2 regions of the Chryseobacterium sp. CBo1 genome follow, and region 1 is predicted to be linked to the other one. Evidence: riboswitches for the same ligand, from Rfam matches in the RefSeq annotation. Region 1 holds a riboswitch; the other holds the start of a gene.

Region 1 (7,903 bases):
TTTTTTCAGTTCCACAGAATCTGTAGGCTTCATTCTTCCTGAAAGAATCAGAGATAATTCTTTTCTTCGTAAGGCTGCAGCAAATCTTTCTTTTTCAAGATCTGTTTCCGGCTCCATATCAGGAATCGGAATCGGTCTGTTGAATTCGTCCACCGCTACAAAAGTATAGATTCCTTTATTGGTCTGGATTTTTTTATGATTAATCGGATCATCCAACCAAACATCCACATAAATCTCCATTGAAGTTGAAAAAGCACGGGAAACTTTAGATTCCATTACTACAATTCCGCCTTCGGGAATCGGATGATCGAAAGAAACGTGATTCACAGAAGCTGTTACTACTCTTCTCTCGCAGTGTCTCGTTGCTGAGATTGATGCACATCTGTCCATCCTTGCCAACAATTCTCCACCGAAAAGGTTTCTAAGTTGATTGGTATCATTCGGAAGAACGATATTCGTCATCACTGTAAGCGATTCTGACGCTTTTTTTATTTTTGCCATTGAGGTTTTGATTTTTGAGTTGCCGGAATTTTCACAGATTTCACGGCTGTTTTTTTAATAGAATCCTGAATTAAAGAATCTTTTTTCAATTGAATCTGCTTAATAGAATCTGCAATTTTCATCTGAGCCGAATCTATTTTTACAGGAACGGGTTTTTCAATTCTTTTTGTAGTGGTTTGCACAGAAACACTGTCGAATGATTTCTTACCGAAAATCAACTCTTGTTGCGTATAACCGAAATATAAAATTCCCAAAACAGGAATGATGAAAAGAAAAATCCACAAAATAGATTTGTTGAATTTGTAATCTTTTTCTCTGTCAACCGTCGGAATCGTACTTTCATTATTTTTAATATCCGAAAAGCGAATTTCTTCCAAACCATAAAAATCCGGATGATCGGATTCCAAACGGTTTCCGTTGAATGTCAAATGACCGTCTTCAATATAAATCGTTCCGAGGTTATTAATTTCTAAAACCTGATCTGCCTGAAGCTTTTTCTTCCAGAAATCGGTCTGAACCTGAAGTTCGCTTTCAGCAGAATTTTTAGACACACTTTTCTGAGTACTGATAAAATTGACCAGATCATCCGACGCAACCTGATAATCTGAATGAAAAGCAATCTTGCTTGAAGGTGGAAGAATACTTCCGTTTTCAGAATTGATAACTGCCTTGGAATTTTCGAGTGAGAAAACACCAAACTGCGGAACTACAACTGTTCCGAATTGCTTCAGATATTCTAAAATGTAAGCTGAAATATTCATTTGACCGCAAATTTATGACTTTTTCGTGACTTTTTGAGAGATTTATTTTGAGTTTAAAATGTTAAAATCATAAATGAATATTGTTGTTTAGTCTCCCACAGATTACACTGATTTACACAGATTTTATTTAATTTTAAATTTAAATCTAATAAAAAAGACTGCCGAAACAGTCTTAAAAAAATTTAATTAGAAAATCTAACTACTATATAAAATGTAAAATGGTGTCTTATTATATTACTGAATCTTCCAGCTGATTCCGAACATAAAATTGGTTCCTGCCTGAGCAAAATAAATCGGACCGTTATAAACATAACCGTTATTCACATATTTCTGATCGAAAATATTATTTACCAAAAGCTTCAAAGCAACATCGTGTTTCGAAATTTTAAACTGATACTGTGCATTAAAATCTGTAAGAAGATAATCCTTCAGCTGTAAATCGGCAGTTTCCGTATTATCCAGATACTGTTTTCCTACATACTGATTCATCAAAGAGAACTGAAAGTTTTTCGTGGGATTAAATTTCAAACTTAAATTGGCAATAACATTAGGTGAAAAAGAGATTTCTGTATTTCCAAGGTTTGTTGTTCCTTTTTCATTTTCAATTCTGAAATCCTGATTTTTGTTCTGGCTTAAACTTACATTTCCGGAAACTTCCCATTGTTTTGAAAGTTTCGCCAAAGCGCCCACCTCAATTCCTCTTCGATAACTTTTCCCGGAATTGGTTCTGATAAATTCTCCGATGTTACTGATCTGTCCGTTTAAAACCAACTGATTCAGATAATACATATAATAAAGGTTTGCGGTAAAAGCAACCGGACCAAACTGTTTTTCAATACCCGCTTCGAAATCGTGCAGTTTCTCTGCTTTAACATCATTATCGGAAATTAAATCATCTCTGTTCGGCTCTCTTTGCGCATGAGCATAAGAAACAAATACTTTTCCGTTTCCTAATCTATAATTGATTCCCGCCTTCGGATTGAAGAACAGCCAGTTCTTTTTCAGATCTGCACCTTCACCATCACCTTCCATTAAAATTTTGGTGTCATAATCGATATTTCTCAATTGCAAATCTCCGAAGAATTCAAAATCATTTACTTTCACCAAAGCTTTTGCAAAACCTGCAACTTCATTCTTCACCGAACGATTTCGGTAATACTCATGTTGCGGAATTTCAGCAAAGAAAACATCTTTCACGTTTCCATAATGTCTTCCGTAATATTGGTTTCCAACAACTCCAAAATTCAGATCCAGATTGTTGAATTTCCCATATAACGTAGAAACGATCCCATAAAAATCATTATTCAGCCATTTTTTTCTGATAAAATCTGAATATTCGTTTCCGTTAAAATCAGGCAAATTATATCTTGCATAAGGATCACCCTGTTTGTAGTTTTCATAATAGCCTCTTCCTTTTGTGTAATGAAGCGTTGTTTCAAGATTCCACTTTTCGTTTAAACCTTGCTCCCAAAGTAATTGATAGTGATTTTGTCTGTAATTATCCGTTTCGTTATCATAAAAACCAACTACATTTTCCCAGTTTGCATCATAAATTGCTCCTGACAAATTGGTTCTTGGGTTGGTTTCCCAGGTTTGTCTGTCTACGCCATTCCAAGCTTGGTATGTTTTTTCTTTTCCGCCAAAAGCCATCAGGCGAAGTTTTGTTTTTCCTTCTTCAAATAAAGCAGTGAAGTTGTAAGAATTCAAATCCGAAGCAGCTCTATCAATATATCCGTCAGAATGAATGTTGGTATATCTTCCCATCACAGAAATACGGTCTTTCCAGAATTTTCCGGAACCTATTTCCGCAGAATATTTGTAGGTATTGAATGAACCGTAACTGTCATCTGTTTTAAAATAAAACTTGTCTTCCGGTTCTTTTGAAATCACATTGATGCTCGCTCCGAAGGCAGAAACACCGTTGTTGGAAGTTCCAACTCCTCTTTGAATAACGATTTGCGACGCAGAGCTCGTTAAATCCGGAACATTCACAAAAAAAGTTCCCTGGCTTTCGGAATCATTGAACGGAACGCCATTCATCATGACATTAATTCCCCTTCCGGCAACTCCACGAATTCTAAAACCGGTGTATCCTACACCATTTCCTGCATCGGAAGTTGAAATAATTGAGATTTGATTTTTCAGAAGAATCGGTAAATCCTGTCCGAGATTTCTACTGTCGACATCTTTTTGAACATTGATGATTTCTTTTGCGACAGGAAGTCTTTTGGTGAAGTTTACAGCTTCAATATCTCTGGCTTTCAGAGAATCGGAATTGTGAGTTTGTGCAAAACTCAGTGAACTTGCGGTAAGTCCTAAAAAAAATAATCCTTTCATTCTTATAAATTTTAAAAATTTAATGGAATAAAAGGGGCGATTATGATATAAGTAATGAGTGATTGGTAATAAGTAATTTATTGTATTACTAATTGCTTATTATTCATTGCTCATTTTCAAATTTCCCTAAACAGCATTACCTGTTCCAGGTTCATTGGGTATAATCTCAGCTCCGATTGGGGCACCCCTTTAATTTCAGCGGCAAAATTACAAAAAATATTTAAACCTAGATCAACGAAAACATTTTCGTCTAAATTTTTATTTAAATCTAATACGAACGGTTGTCGGAATCGATATAATAATAATTTTTATCGTCTTTGGTTACTTCAAACATTTTTCCCAATTTCCAGCTGTAATTTCTTTTTATATCTGAATATTCAAAAGGAATTACAATTTTATTATTGACATCAATCACTCCAAATTTATCATTATAAGTGGCAACAATCATAGGATTGGCAACATCATCTCCCTCCATAATATAGAGATACTGATAATCAGGATAAATTGCAAACTGGCTGCGATCTGAAGGATTTTTAAACTTTGAATCTTCAATAATCCCATATTTTCCGTGAAGAATATAGGCATGGAATAATGCTTTCTGCAACGTAAGATTACACTTTCCCAAATCATCATTTTTATACTGATAGACCCTTTTTCCGGATTTATTGATCCTGAAAGTAATTCCGTTTTTCTCAACAGTTGCAAAATCATTAGTTCCGAACTTTCTGATTTTCTCATTCGGAGAGTTCAGAAGATTACAGTCTTCACCAAAAAACATCACCAAATCATATTCCGGCTGAATCACAAATCGGCTCTTCTGATTAACAAAACCAGATTTTCCGTTCTTTTTTTGCGGAATCAGCAATGGTATATTTTCATTAACAACCGGTAAATCAGATCCCGATTTTTTTGAAACCTTTGAAGAAACAGCAGTTTTCGATTTAGCTAAACCTTTACCTTTCAAATACTTAGACTGAGCAGAAGCAAAAACAGCTAATGTTATAAAAAATCCAAGTTTCAGTTTTCCTAAAATCATCACTCAATGTATTTTGTGTCAAAAATAGAAAATATAAAATTGATATTTATATAGAATCTAAATAATTTAAACCAAAAAAAAAATTAAAATTCCGTATTTTTGGGAACATTTTTAAGTGTTTGATATAGAAAAACATTTTAAAGAATTGATTTTTGACATTACAGTTATAGGAACCGCCATCTTTAATAGGTTTAAAAACAAAATCAAACAACACTTAAAATTTACAGATTATAGCTCATTCGCTACAAATACCGCAAGGATTAAACACGACATTGTTCTATGGTCTATTTAAATTTGAAAAGACTTCTATCATTATGAATATTTATCAGGATTACATCCAAGAAATCGAGGAAAGAAAAACACAGGGTCTTCACCCAAAACCAATCGACGGTGCTGAATTGCTAAGCGCAATTATTGAGCAGATTAAAGACACAGCTAACGAGCACAGAACTGATTCTCTAAAATTTTTCATTTACAATACTTTACCGGGTACAACAAGTGCTGCAGGTGTAAAGGCTAAATTTTTAAAAGAAATTATTCTTGGCGAATCTGTGGTTGAAGAAATCACTCCGGCTTTTGCTTTTGAGCTTCTATCTCACATGAAAGGAGGTCCGTCAATTGAAGTTTTACTTTATTTGGCTTTAAGTAATGATGAAGTTGTTGCAAAACAGGCTGCTGAAGTTCTTAAAACTCAAGTTTATTTGTATGATGCTGATACAGCTCGTTTGAAAGGAGCTTACGAAGCGGGTAACGCTATCGCTAAAGATATTTTGGAAAGCTATGCAAAGGCAGAGTTTTTCACTAAACTTCCGGAAGTTGCGGAAGAAATCAAAGTGGTTACTTTCATCGCTGGTGAAGGTGATATTTCTACTGATTTATTGTCTCCCGGAAATCAGGCGCACTCTCGTTCAGACAGAGAATTGCATGGAAAATGTATGATTACTCCTGAAGCTCAGGAACAAATCAAAGCTTTACAGGCTCAACATCCCGATGCAAGTGTTATGTTGATCGCTGAAAAAGGAACAATGGGAGTTGGTTCTTCTCGTATGTCGGGTGTAAACAACGTAGCGCTTTGGACAGGAAAACAGGCAAGTCCTTATGTACCTTTCGTAAACATCGCTCCGATTGTAGCTGGAACAAACGGTATTTCTCCAATTTTCTTAACGACAGTTGATGTAACCGGAGGTATCGGTATTGACCTACAAAACTGGGTGAAAAAAGTTGACGAAAACGGAAACCCTGTTCGTAATGAAAATGGTGACATTGTTTTAGAAGAAAAATATTCTGTTGCTACAGGAACTGTTCTAACAATCAATACCAAAGAAAAAAAATTATACAACGGAGAAACTGAACTGAAAGATATTTCAAAATCATTTACTCCTCAAAAATTAGAATTTATCAAAGCAGGTGGTTCTTACGCCATCGTTTTCGGTAAAAAAATCCAGACTTTTGCGGCAAAAACTTTAGGAATTACAGCGCCGACAGTTTTCGCTCCTTCTAAAGAAATTTCTATTGAAGGACAAGGTTTGACGGCTGTTGAAAAAATCTTCAACAGAAATGCAGTAGGTGTTACTGAAGGTAAATTATTACATGCAGGTTCAGACGTTCGTGTAGAAGTAAACATTGTTGGTTCTCAGGATACAACAGGTTTGATGACTGCTCAGGAATTAGAATCTATGGCTGCAACCGTGATTTCTCCAATCGTAGACGGAGCTTATCAGTCAGGTTGCCATACAGCTTCGGTTTGGGATAAAAAAGCGCAGGCGAATATCCCTAAATTAATGAAATTTATGAACGATTTCGGAGTGATCACAGCTCGTGACCCGAAAGGTGAATATCATGCAATGACCGACGTTATTCACAAAGTTCTTAATGATATTACGGTTGACGAATGGGCAATCATCATTGGAGGTGACTCTCACACAAGAATGTCTAAAGGGGTTGCTTTCGGAGCTGACTCCGGAACAGTAGCTCTTGCTTTGGCAACAGGTGAAGCTTCAATGCCGATTCCTGAATCTGTGAAAGTGACTTTCAAAGGAGACATGAAAGAGCACATGGACTTCCGTGATGTGGTTCACGCAACTCAGGCTCAGATGTTGAAGCAATTTGATGGAGAAAACGTTTTCCAAGGTAGAATTATCGAGGTCCACATCGGAACACTTCCTGCTGATCAAGCGTTTACATTTACAGACTGGACTGCAGAAATGAAAGCCAAAGCTTCTATCTGTATTTCTGAAGACGATACTTTGATTGAATCACTGGAAATTGCGAAAAGCAGAATCCAGATTATGATCGACAAAGGAATGGATAATCATAATCATGTTCTTCAAGGTCTAATCAACAAAGCAAATAAAAGAATCGAGGAAATCAGGACGGGTGACAAACCAGCTTTGACTCCGGATGCAAATGCAAAATATTATGCAGAAGTAGTGGTTGACCTAGACATTATCGTTGAACCAATGATTGCTGATCCAGATGTAAATAACGACGACGTTTCTAAAAGATATACGCACGATACGATCAGAGATCTTACTTTCTACGGTGGTGAGAAAAAAGTTGATCTTGGTTTCGTAGGTTCTTGTATGGTTCACAAAGGAGATCTTAAAATTGTTTCTCAGATGTTGAGAAATCTTGAACAGAAAAACGGTAAAGTAGAGTTCCAAGCTCCGTTGGTCGTTGCGGCTCCTACTTATAATATCATTGATGAATTAAAAGCTGAGGGTGACTGGGAATTATTAGAAAAATATTCTGGTTTTGAATTTAATGATAATGCTCCTAAAGGCGAAGCTCGTACGCAGTATGAAAATATGATGTACCTTGAGCGTCCTGGTTGTAACCTTTGTATGGGTAATCAGGAAAAAGCTGAAAAAGGAGATACTGTTTTAGCAACTTCTACGCGTCTTTTCCAAGGAAGAGTGGTTGAGGATTCTGAACGTAAAAAAGGAGAATCATTATTGGCTTCAACTCCGGTTGTTGTTTTATCAGCAATTATGGGAAGAATTCCAAGCATTGAGGAATACAAAGCTGCGGTTGAAGGAATCGATTTGACAACTTTCGTTCCATCGATTAAAGAATTGGTAACCGTTGGTCATTAATAGATTTTAAATTAAAGTCGAAAGACCTTTTAAATATAAATGGAAGATTTCTTTTGAAGTCTTCCATTTTTTGTTTAGTACTTTTGTTAATCATTTTCATTAAAATCTTCTTCTCTACAAATTAAAAGTGTTACTCCGTAAATATCTTTAGGTTTGATTTTATAAAGATTAAA
Region 2 (7,903 bases), on a different contig from region 1:
TTTAAACTGTTTTAAATCAGATCATAAAAAAAGCTATTCTGTATAAACAAAATAGCTTGAAGTGATTTTTTTATTGTTGTTGAATAACAATGCTCTTTTTTCTTACTGTATGTGCAGAAAAGTATCCCAATGCACCGTTACTGATATTACTTGGAGGATTGGCCGGGGTAATTCCGCCTCCGGGACCGCCTCCTGAAAGCTGAAGCAAGGCAGAATAAAATGTATAAACATTCTGATTGATGCACTGCATTTCAACATGAATAGCATCCCCGACTACTACTTTAATATCATCCGGATTGTCACCATCATCATTGGGTAACAACAAAGGTCTTTGATTAGCCGTTCCGTTATTCACGTTATCAGAAAATTCAGAGAAAAACTTTTTAGGATTATTATTTACCGTATAAACAAATAAATAGCGATTTCCTAAAGCTTGAGGATCTGTAAAAACAGGTAAAAGTGTGTAGCTCGTTTCTCCGCCAACTACAAAAGAATCCTGTTCTAAATCATCAAAAGCAACTGCTTCAGGCATTGTACTTTGTGATAGATATTCCTTGCCTTCCGCCTGAATTTTTAAAGTATAAGTTCTGCCGGATTGCCCTACAAAAGTTGAAGTCTGATACGTTCCGTTTCCTACATATTGCAGCGTTTCGGTTTGTCCTGTGTTATCGCTCAGAATAACCTGTGCGTTTTCTATTGCCGGATATTGATTGGCTTCTGTAAAAGCAACAGATTTTGTGATCTTCACATAATACGGACCAGCCTGATCGGTTACATTTCCTTCAATCACAATATTTCCGCTTTGATCTTCCAGGTCAAGATCGATTTCTTTTTCGCAAGACGTGACTAAAAATAATGACAGTATGATTAAAAATATGTTTTTCATGATTAAAATTTGAAGTTATACGTTATATTCGGAACCCAACGGAATAGGGAAGTCTGCATTGCTCTTGTCGTTCCCGGTTTATCAGGATTGTCTTCAAAATTAATGGTGTATGCATTTTCTCTTCCATAAACATTATAAATCCCGAATGACCAGGAACCTTTCCAGCGTTTGTTAGAAATTGGTTCATAGGTTGCGCTCAAATCCATTCTGTGATAAGCCGGCATTCTGTCCGCATTTCTGTTGCTGTACTGGAAAACTGTTTGTCCGTTCAGTTCATATTTTCCGGTAGGGAAAGTCACCGCATTTCCGGTGCTGTAAAGGAATAATCCTGAAAAAGACCATTTCGGATTCAGCTGATAAGTTGCGACAACAGAAAGGTCGTGCGTTTTGTCCTGTCTTGCATTATACCATTGATTATCATTAATTCCTTCAATTTTTCTTTCGGTTTTAGACAAAGTATAAGAAACCCAACCCGTCAGTTTTCCGTTTTTCTTTTTGGCGATTAATTCTAAACCGTAGGCTCTTCCTTTTCCAAATAACAGTTCGCTTTCTACATCTGCGGCAGTGTCAAAAGAGATTTGTGCCCCGTTTTTGTAATCGATCTGATTCTGCATTGATTTGTAATAAATCTCAGCATTCAATTCGTAATTATTGTTGTTGAAATTTCGGCTGTAACCTGCACTGACTTGGTCAGCAATTTCTGGTTTTACAGTATAGCTGCTTCCAATCCATTGGTCGGTCGGGTTTCCGCTTCCGCTGTTGCTTAACAAGTGTAAATTCTGAGTGTTTCTGGAATAGCCTCCTTTCACGCTGCTTACTTCATTAATTCTGTAATTCGCTGTAATTCTCGGTTCAAGATTCACGTATGTTTTCCCAAATTTTCCTTTTTCTAAAAATTCAGAGTCGGTTAAAACTCCATTTTGGTAGGTATTAAAAGTATCGCCACCTAAAACACTGAACATTGAAAGTCTTGCTCCGTAGTTAATGGTTAACTTTTCTGTTGCTTTGTAATCATCATTAATGTAAACGGCGTTCTCCCACGAATATCTCGGATTTCTAGGAAAACTGCTCACACTTGTTCCCGATGCGCTACTTGGCGTGATCGTATGATAAATTGACTGAAAACCGAATTTAACGGAATGTTTATTTCCCGCAAACCAGGAGAAATCTTGTTTCAAATTCCAGTCTTCAATTTCAGAATCTAGCCCGAAAGTATTGTTGTTGCTGCTTAACGCAACATTATAATTGTAGTTGCTGTAAATGAATGACGTGTTGGAGAATAATTTGTTGTTGATAATGCTGTTCCAACGCAAAGTTGCTGTCGTATTTCCCCAATCGGTTGAAAATGTATCACCCAAACCTAAAACATCTCTTCCAAAATATCCCGATAAATACAAACGGTTATTATCATTAATCTGATAATTGGCTTTTAAATTAAGATCATAAAAATATAATTTACTGTCCTTAAAATCATCGGTTGCTTTTAAAAATACATCCGCATAGGTTCGTCTTCCAGAAACAATAAATGAAGACTTTTCTTTCTGAATCGGTCCTTCAACGCTTAATCTGCTGCTGATTAATCCGATTCCGCCGTTGACGTTGTAATCTTTATTGTTTCCGTCTTTCATTTTCACATCTAAAACTGATGAAAGTCGACCGCCATACTGAGCCGGACTGTTTCCTTTGATGATACTCACATCTTTCAAAGCATCGCTGTTGAAGGTACTGAAGAATCCAAGTAAATGCGATGCATTATAAACTGCTGCTTCATCCAGTAAAATCAAATTCTGATCGGTCGCACCACCTCTTACAGAAAAACCGCTGCTTCCCTCACCGTTACTTTTAATTCCGGGTAAAAGCTGAATGGTTTTCATCACATCTTTTTCACCAAACAGAACGGGAAGTTTATCAATCTGCTTAATGCTCAGAGTCTCGGTTCCCATTTGTGCAGATGTGAGATTTTTGTCTTTTTTCACGGCAGAAATTACCACTTCATCAATTTCTTTTACCCTTTCTCCGTTTTCCTGACTGAGCTTAAGATTCAGCTTAACATCATCTTCAACATTCACGATTTGCTGAAAATCTTTGAATCCGGGATTTGAAACAACCAAAGTATATGAACCTTTAGGAAGCGAAAGCGAGTAAAATCCGTATTCGTTGGCAATAACAGAAATGGTAGGATCTTCCGCAACCTTTACGGCGACACCGATCAGTAATTCACCATTTTTTTGATCTTTTACCGTTCCGCTGACCGAATATTTCTGCTGTGCAAAAACGACTGCGCTGAAACATACCGCAGCGATAGTGGTTGCGGCTTTTAAGGATGTTTTGTGTATCAATTTTTTAGTTTATTTTTTAATAGTGATGAAAGTTTTTATTTTAAATGAATGACAAAATAAATTCTGAATATTGATTTTTAATCATAAATCTGAGAAATAAAAATCTTACAATTGCCTAAACAACGAGCTTGTGGTAGATTTATTGTTTAATGAATATTAAATATTCTTTACGTTCCCATTTCAATATCATCCCAATCAGATTCTTTATTCATGAGCCATTCCAGAGCTTTTCTTCTCTCGTAAACCAGCCCTTCATTGATTTTGGCTTCTACGCCTTTTATTCTCTCATCTACGCAATACCAATGAAAACGGTAGTAAAGATCAAGCATATTATAAATTTCATCATCAGTTCTCAGTTCAGACAACTGATCGATTTTTTCATTGCTTTCTTCCTGCTCAAGATTGGGTAGCATTATAGCCATATTTTCGCCATACCATTGGTTTTCGTCAAGATCAGCAATCATTTTTGTTGCCCACATCAAAGCCCAGAGTCCTTCAAGATACCAACGTAGAGAATTGAGCTCGTAATCTGTTAATTCTTCATTATCTTTTAGTAAAATTTCATTTTCCCAATTAGAAAGATGAGAGGTGAGATTGTGTTTTTCAATCCATTTTCTGATGTAGCTTATTGGTGCTTCAAAAGAAATATTAATCAGGGCATTCATTACAGACATTCTGCCTTTTATTTCTTCTAAACTTCTTGTATTGGGATCTTCCAGAACAGGAAGCCAGGAATTGAATCTGTAATTTTTATTTTGTATAATCTGGTTATTGAGTTCTCTTACTTTAATTTTTTGTTCTTCAGTCATTTTATTGGATTTGATAATGGTGAATATCTCTGAATTGAGACTTATAAATTATATTTTCCAATGCTAACATACAAAAACTATGAATAGAAAAGGTATTTCCTGATGTTAATCATATATTAAAAAGGGTGTGAGAAAAAGCTCAACCATTATAAAATTTGAGATGTAGTAGGGATAATTTTAAGATTTAATTCTAAAACATTTGTATCTTTGTTGTAAGCTTTAGGGGTATTCTGAAAAGAATTGAGAGAGTCCCTTTGAACCTGATACGGCTTACACCGACGTAGGGAAAAGCAAGAAAACATTGGTCTTTGATGTTTTTCTTTCTTTATTCTGTTTTGTTTTCCTAAAGCATTTTTATAAAATAAATTTAATGGAAAATAATCTTTGGAATTACATTCAATCTGTAAAAAATCAGTCACCGCTTGTTCATAATATCACCAATTTTGTGGTCATGAATAACACCGCCAATGCACTTTTAGCAGTAGGAGCATCGCCTATTATGTCTCATGCAAAATCTGAAATAAAGGATATGGTTTCTATTTCAAATGCTGTAGTCATTAATATCGGAACACTTGATGAATATTGGTCTGACTCTATGCTAATTGTTGCAGAAGAAGCTCATCAAACCAAAAAAATGTGGGTTTTAGATCCTGTCGGAGCGGGAGCAACAGCTTTTAGAGATGAAATTTTATCAAAGCTTTTAGAGTTTAAACCAACTGTGATCAGAGGTAATGCTTCAGAAATTATCGCTTTAGCCAAAGCCAATAAAACCATTACAAAAGGAGTCGACAGTACAGCGGAAAGTAATGAAGCGATTACCGCCGCAAAATATCTTGTTGAAAACTTTCAGTCTGTAGTCTGTATTTCGGGAGCTACAGATATTATCATCGATGATAAAGAAATGTACTTCGTTGAAAACGGACATCCGCTTATGACAAAAGTAACAGGATTGGGTTGTTCGGCTTCGGCTATTGTCGGAGCTTTTGCTTCAATTGCTGAGAATAAAACAGAATCAACAGTTGCTGCGATGGTGCTTTTAGGAATTGCAGGAGAATTGGCTGAAAAAATTTCGGCAGGCCCGGGAAGTCTTCAGATGAATATTTTAGATAAGCTTTATAATATTTCCGAACAGGAATTTTTCGAAAATGTAAAAGTTTCTAAAAAATGAGTCTGATTCAATCTTTTCCTTATCAATTATACCTTGTGATTTCAGAAACAGACTGTAAAGGAAGAAATTTTTTGGATGTTGCCGAACAGGCAATTTTAGGTGGAGTAGACCTCATTCAGTTGCGTGAGAAAAATGCTTCTGATCTAGATTTTCTTGAAAAAGCAATTCGTCTGAAAGAAATTACTGACAAGCACGGAATTCCTTTAATCATCAATGATAATGCGTTTGTTGCCAAAGAAATTGATGCTTTCGGAATTCATGTCGGAAATAATGACACCCAACCAACAGTTTTAAGAGAAAATTCTTTTCAAAATAGGATAATTGGCTATTCAATTGAGTATTTGGAACAATTAGAAAATTGGGAGACAGTTATTTCAGATTATTTAGGAATCAGTCCTGTTTTCAGAACAGATACTAAGACAGATACCGTTACGGAATGGGGATTGGAAGGTTTAATGAAAATCAGGCAATTGACCGAAAAACCTTTAGTTGCTATCGGAAATATTCATTTTAAAAATGCAAAATCAGTCATGGAGGCGGGAGCAGATTGTATAGCAGTTGTATCAGAAATTTGCAGTGCCGAAAATCCTCAAAAAGCAGCTTTTAATCTAAAAAATGAAATCTTAAAATGAAAAAATACAAATATCCATCCGTTCTTACCATTGCGGGTTTCGACGGAAGCGGCGGAGCAGGAATTCAGGCTGATATAAAAACTATTTCGGCTTTGGGTTGTTATGCAACTTCGGTTTTGACTGCTTTGCCTGTACAAAATACGCAAGGCGTAAGAAATATTTTCCCGATACCTGTAGAAGCGGTTTCGGAACAAATTGAAGCAATTTTAGACGATATTTTTCCTGATGCCATTAAAATCGGGATGGTTCATACTCCGGAACTGGTTGAAACGATTGTAAAAACTTTAGCCAAATATAAAAAAGTACCGATTGTATTCGATCCTGTAATGGTGGCAACAAGTGGACATCGGTTGATCGAGGAAAAGACGATTGAAACCATTATTGAAAAATTATTCCCAATTTCAGATATCATTACTCCGAATATGGATGAAGCAGCGATTTTAGCAAAGATGGAGGTGAAAAATTTGGATGATATGAAAATTGCAGGAGAGCGAATAAAAGAATTAGGTTGTAAAAATATCTTATTGAAAGGCGGTCATCTGGAAACAGAAATGATTACCTCCCTTTTGTATAATGATCAAAACGATTATCAGACTTTCAAATCTGAAAAAGTTGACACCAAAAACACACACGGATCGGGTTGTACATTATCATCTGCGATTGCTTCTTTTATAGCCCGTGGAAAATCGATGGATGAAGCGGTAGCTTTTGCTCAGTATTATGTTTCTGAAGCAGTTCTTAAAGGAAGCGATGTGCAGACCGGAAAAGGAAACGGCCCTTTAAATCACTTTTTTAATCCTCAAAAACTTATCAAAAATGAATTGGTCTGAAAATGCCTGGAAATCTATTGACAATATTTACAACGATATCATCGAAATGCCTTTTATTAAAGAATTATCAGATGGGAGCTTAGAAAAAGAAAAGTTTCAGTTTTACATTGCGCAGGATTCATTGTATCTTGAGCATTTCGGAAGAGCTTTGGCAATGATCGGCAGCAAGGCTCATCAGGTTGAAGATGCCTTGACTTATATGAGATTTGCCGAAAATGCGATTGTTGTTGAAAATGCTTTGCACGAATCTTATTTTAAAGAATTTGAAATTTCAGGCAAAGGAATTTTAGAGCCTGTTTGTCATCACTATATTCATTTTTTAAAAAGTACGGCCGCTTTTGAACCTGTTGAAGTAGCGATGGCTGCAACTTTACCTTGTTTCTGGATTTATAAGGAAGTAGGAGATTATATTTTAAATCTTGAACAAACATCAGAAAATCCTTTCCAAAGCTGGATTGAAACGTATGGAGGAGAAGATTTTGCCAATGCTGTTAAAACAGCAATCGAAATTTGCAATAAAGCTGCTGAAAATACAACCCTGGAAATAAGAAACCGAATGAATGAAGCATTTGTAACCGCTTCACGTCTTGAATTTCAATTTTGGCAGGCGGCGTATGATTTGAAAGTTTGGTAGCTTAAAGCGAAATTTTCTTTAACATGCTTTTAAAAAAATGAAATTTATTGTAAATCTAAAATTTTTAAAAAAATATAAAAATGGGAGTAGAAATACTCTCATTTTTATTTAGCTTGAGCATATTCCTTCTTTAAATTCTTATCTAAGATGAATGGTACAAAAGGTAATACAGACCCTATAACGTAGATCACAATTCTTTTGATACTCCATTTGTAATTCACAGCAGCGATGATCAATACAGCCATATAAAACAAAAATAAAACTCCGTGAATCCAGCCAAAATATTTTACAGGTTCCGGAATATCGAAAATGTATTTTATAGGCATGGCTATAAAAAGTAAAATTAGATAGGAAATTCCTTCGATAATAGCCGTTTTGCGGTATAAATTGATCATATGATTCATTAACTATGTTTGCAAAAATAATGTGAAATAAGCCAGATTAATAAATTTATCTGGAAAAATAATAAATATTAATCTGATTCAAATCTTATTTTTAAAACAGTAAATTTTTGAATTGCTTGCAGAAGAGATTCAATCAATCTGCTCGGTTTTTTTATGGAATTTTGCCCTGTAATCAATCCCCCATTTTGCGATTTCATCAAT

What was found. Region 1 has a riboswitch for thiamine pyrophosphate ahead of BA768_RS06955 (TonB-dependent receptor). Riboswitches for the same ligand answer to the same signal wherever they lie in the genome.
Region 2: linked by a shared signal. The riboswitch ahead of thiM (hydroxyethylthiazole kinase) and the one ahead of BA768_RS06955 (TonB-dependent receptor) in region 1 are both predicted to bind thiamine pyrophosphate.

What each region holds. Positions count from the first base shown of each region.
Region 1 covers NZ_MAUH01000008.1:83,663-91,565, forward strand. Annotated here, with positions in the region: gene BA768_RS06945 (acyl-CoA thioesterase) at 1-501, opposite strand, end outside; gene BA768_RS06950 (hypothetical protein) at 489-1,262, opposite strand; gene BA768_RS06955 (TonB-dependent receptor) at 1,497-3,599, opposite strand; TPP riboswitch at 3,704-3,797, opposite strand; gene BA768_RS06960 (WG repeat-containing protein) at 3,868-4,635, opposite strand; gene BA768_RS06965 (bifunctional aconitate hydratase 2/2-methylisocitrate dehydratase) at 4,950-7,730, shown strand; gene BA768_RS06970 (hypothetical protein) at 7,817-7,903, opposite strand, start outside.
Region 2 covers NZ_MAUH01000056.1:168,914-176,816, reverse strand. Annotated here, with positions in the region: gene BA768_RS18650 (DUF4249 domain-containing protein) at 71-886, opposite strand; gene BA768_RS18645 (TonB-dependent receptor) at 889-3,225, opposite strand; gene BA768_RS18640 (DUF4272 domain-containing protein) at 3,393-4,034, opposite strand; TPP riboswitch at 4,246-4,338, shown strand; gene thiM (hydroxyethylthiazole kinase) at 4,405-5,202, shown strand; gene thiE (thiamine phosphate synthase) at 5,199-5,834, shown strand; gene thiD (bifunctional hydroxymethylpyrimidine kinase/phosphomethylpyrimidine kinase) at 5,831-6,664, shown strand; gene tenA (thiaminase II) at 6,651-7,298, shown strand; gene BA768_RS18615 (DUF3817 domain-containing protein) at 7,403-7,702, opposite strand; gene BA768_RS18610 (winged helix-turn-helix transcriptional regulator) at 7,832-7,903, opposite strand, start outside.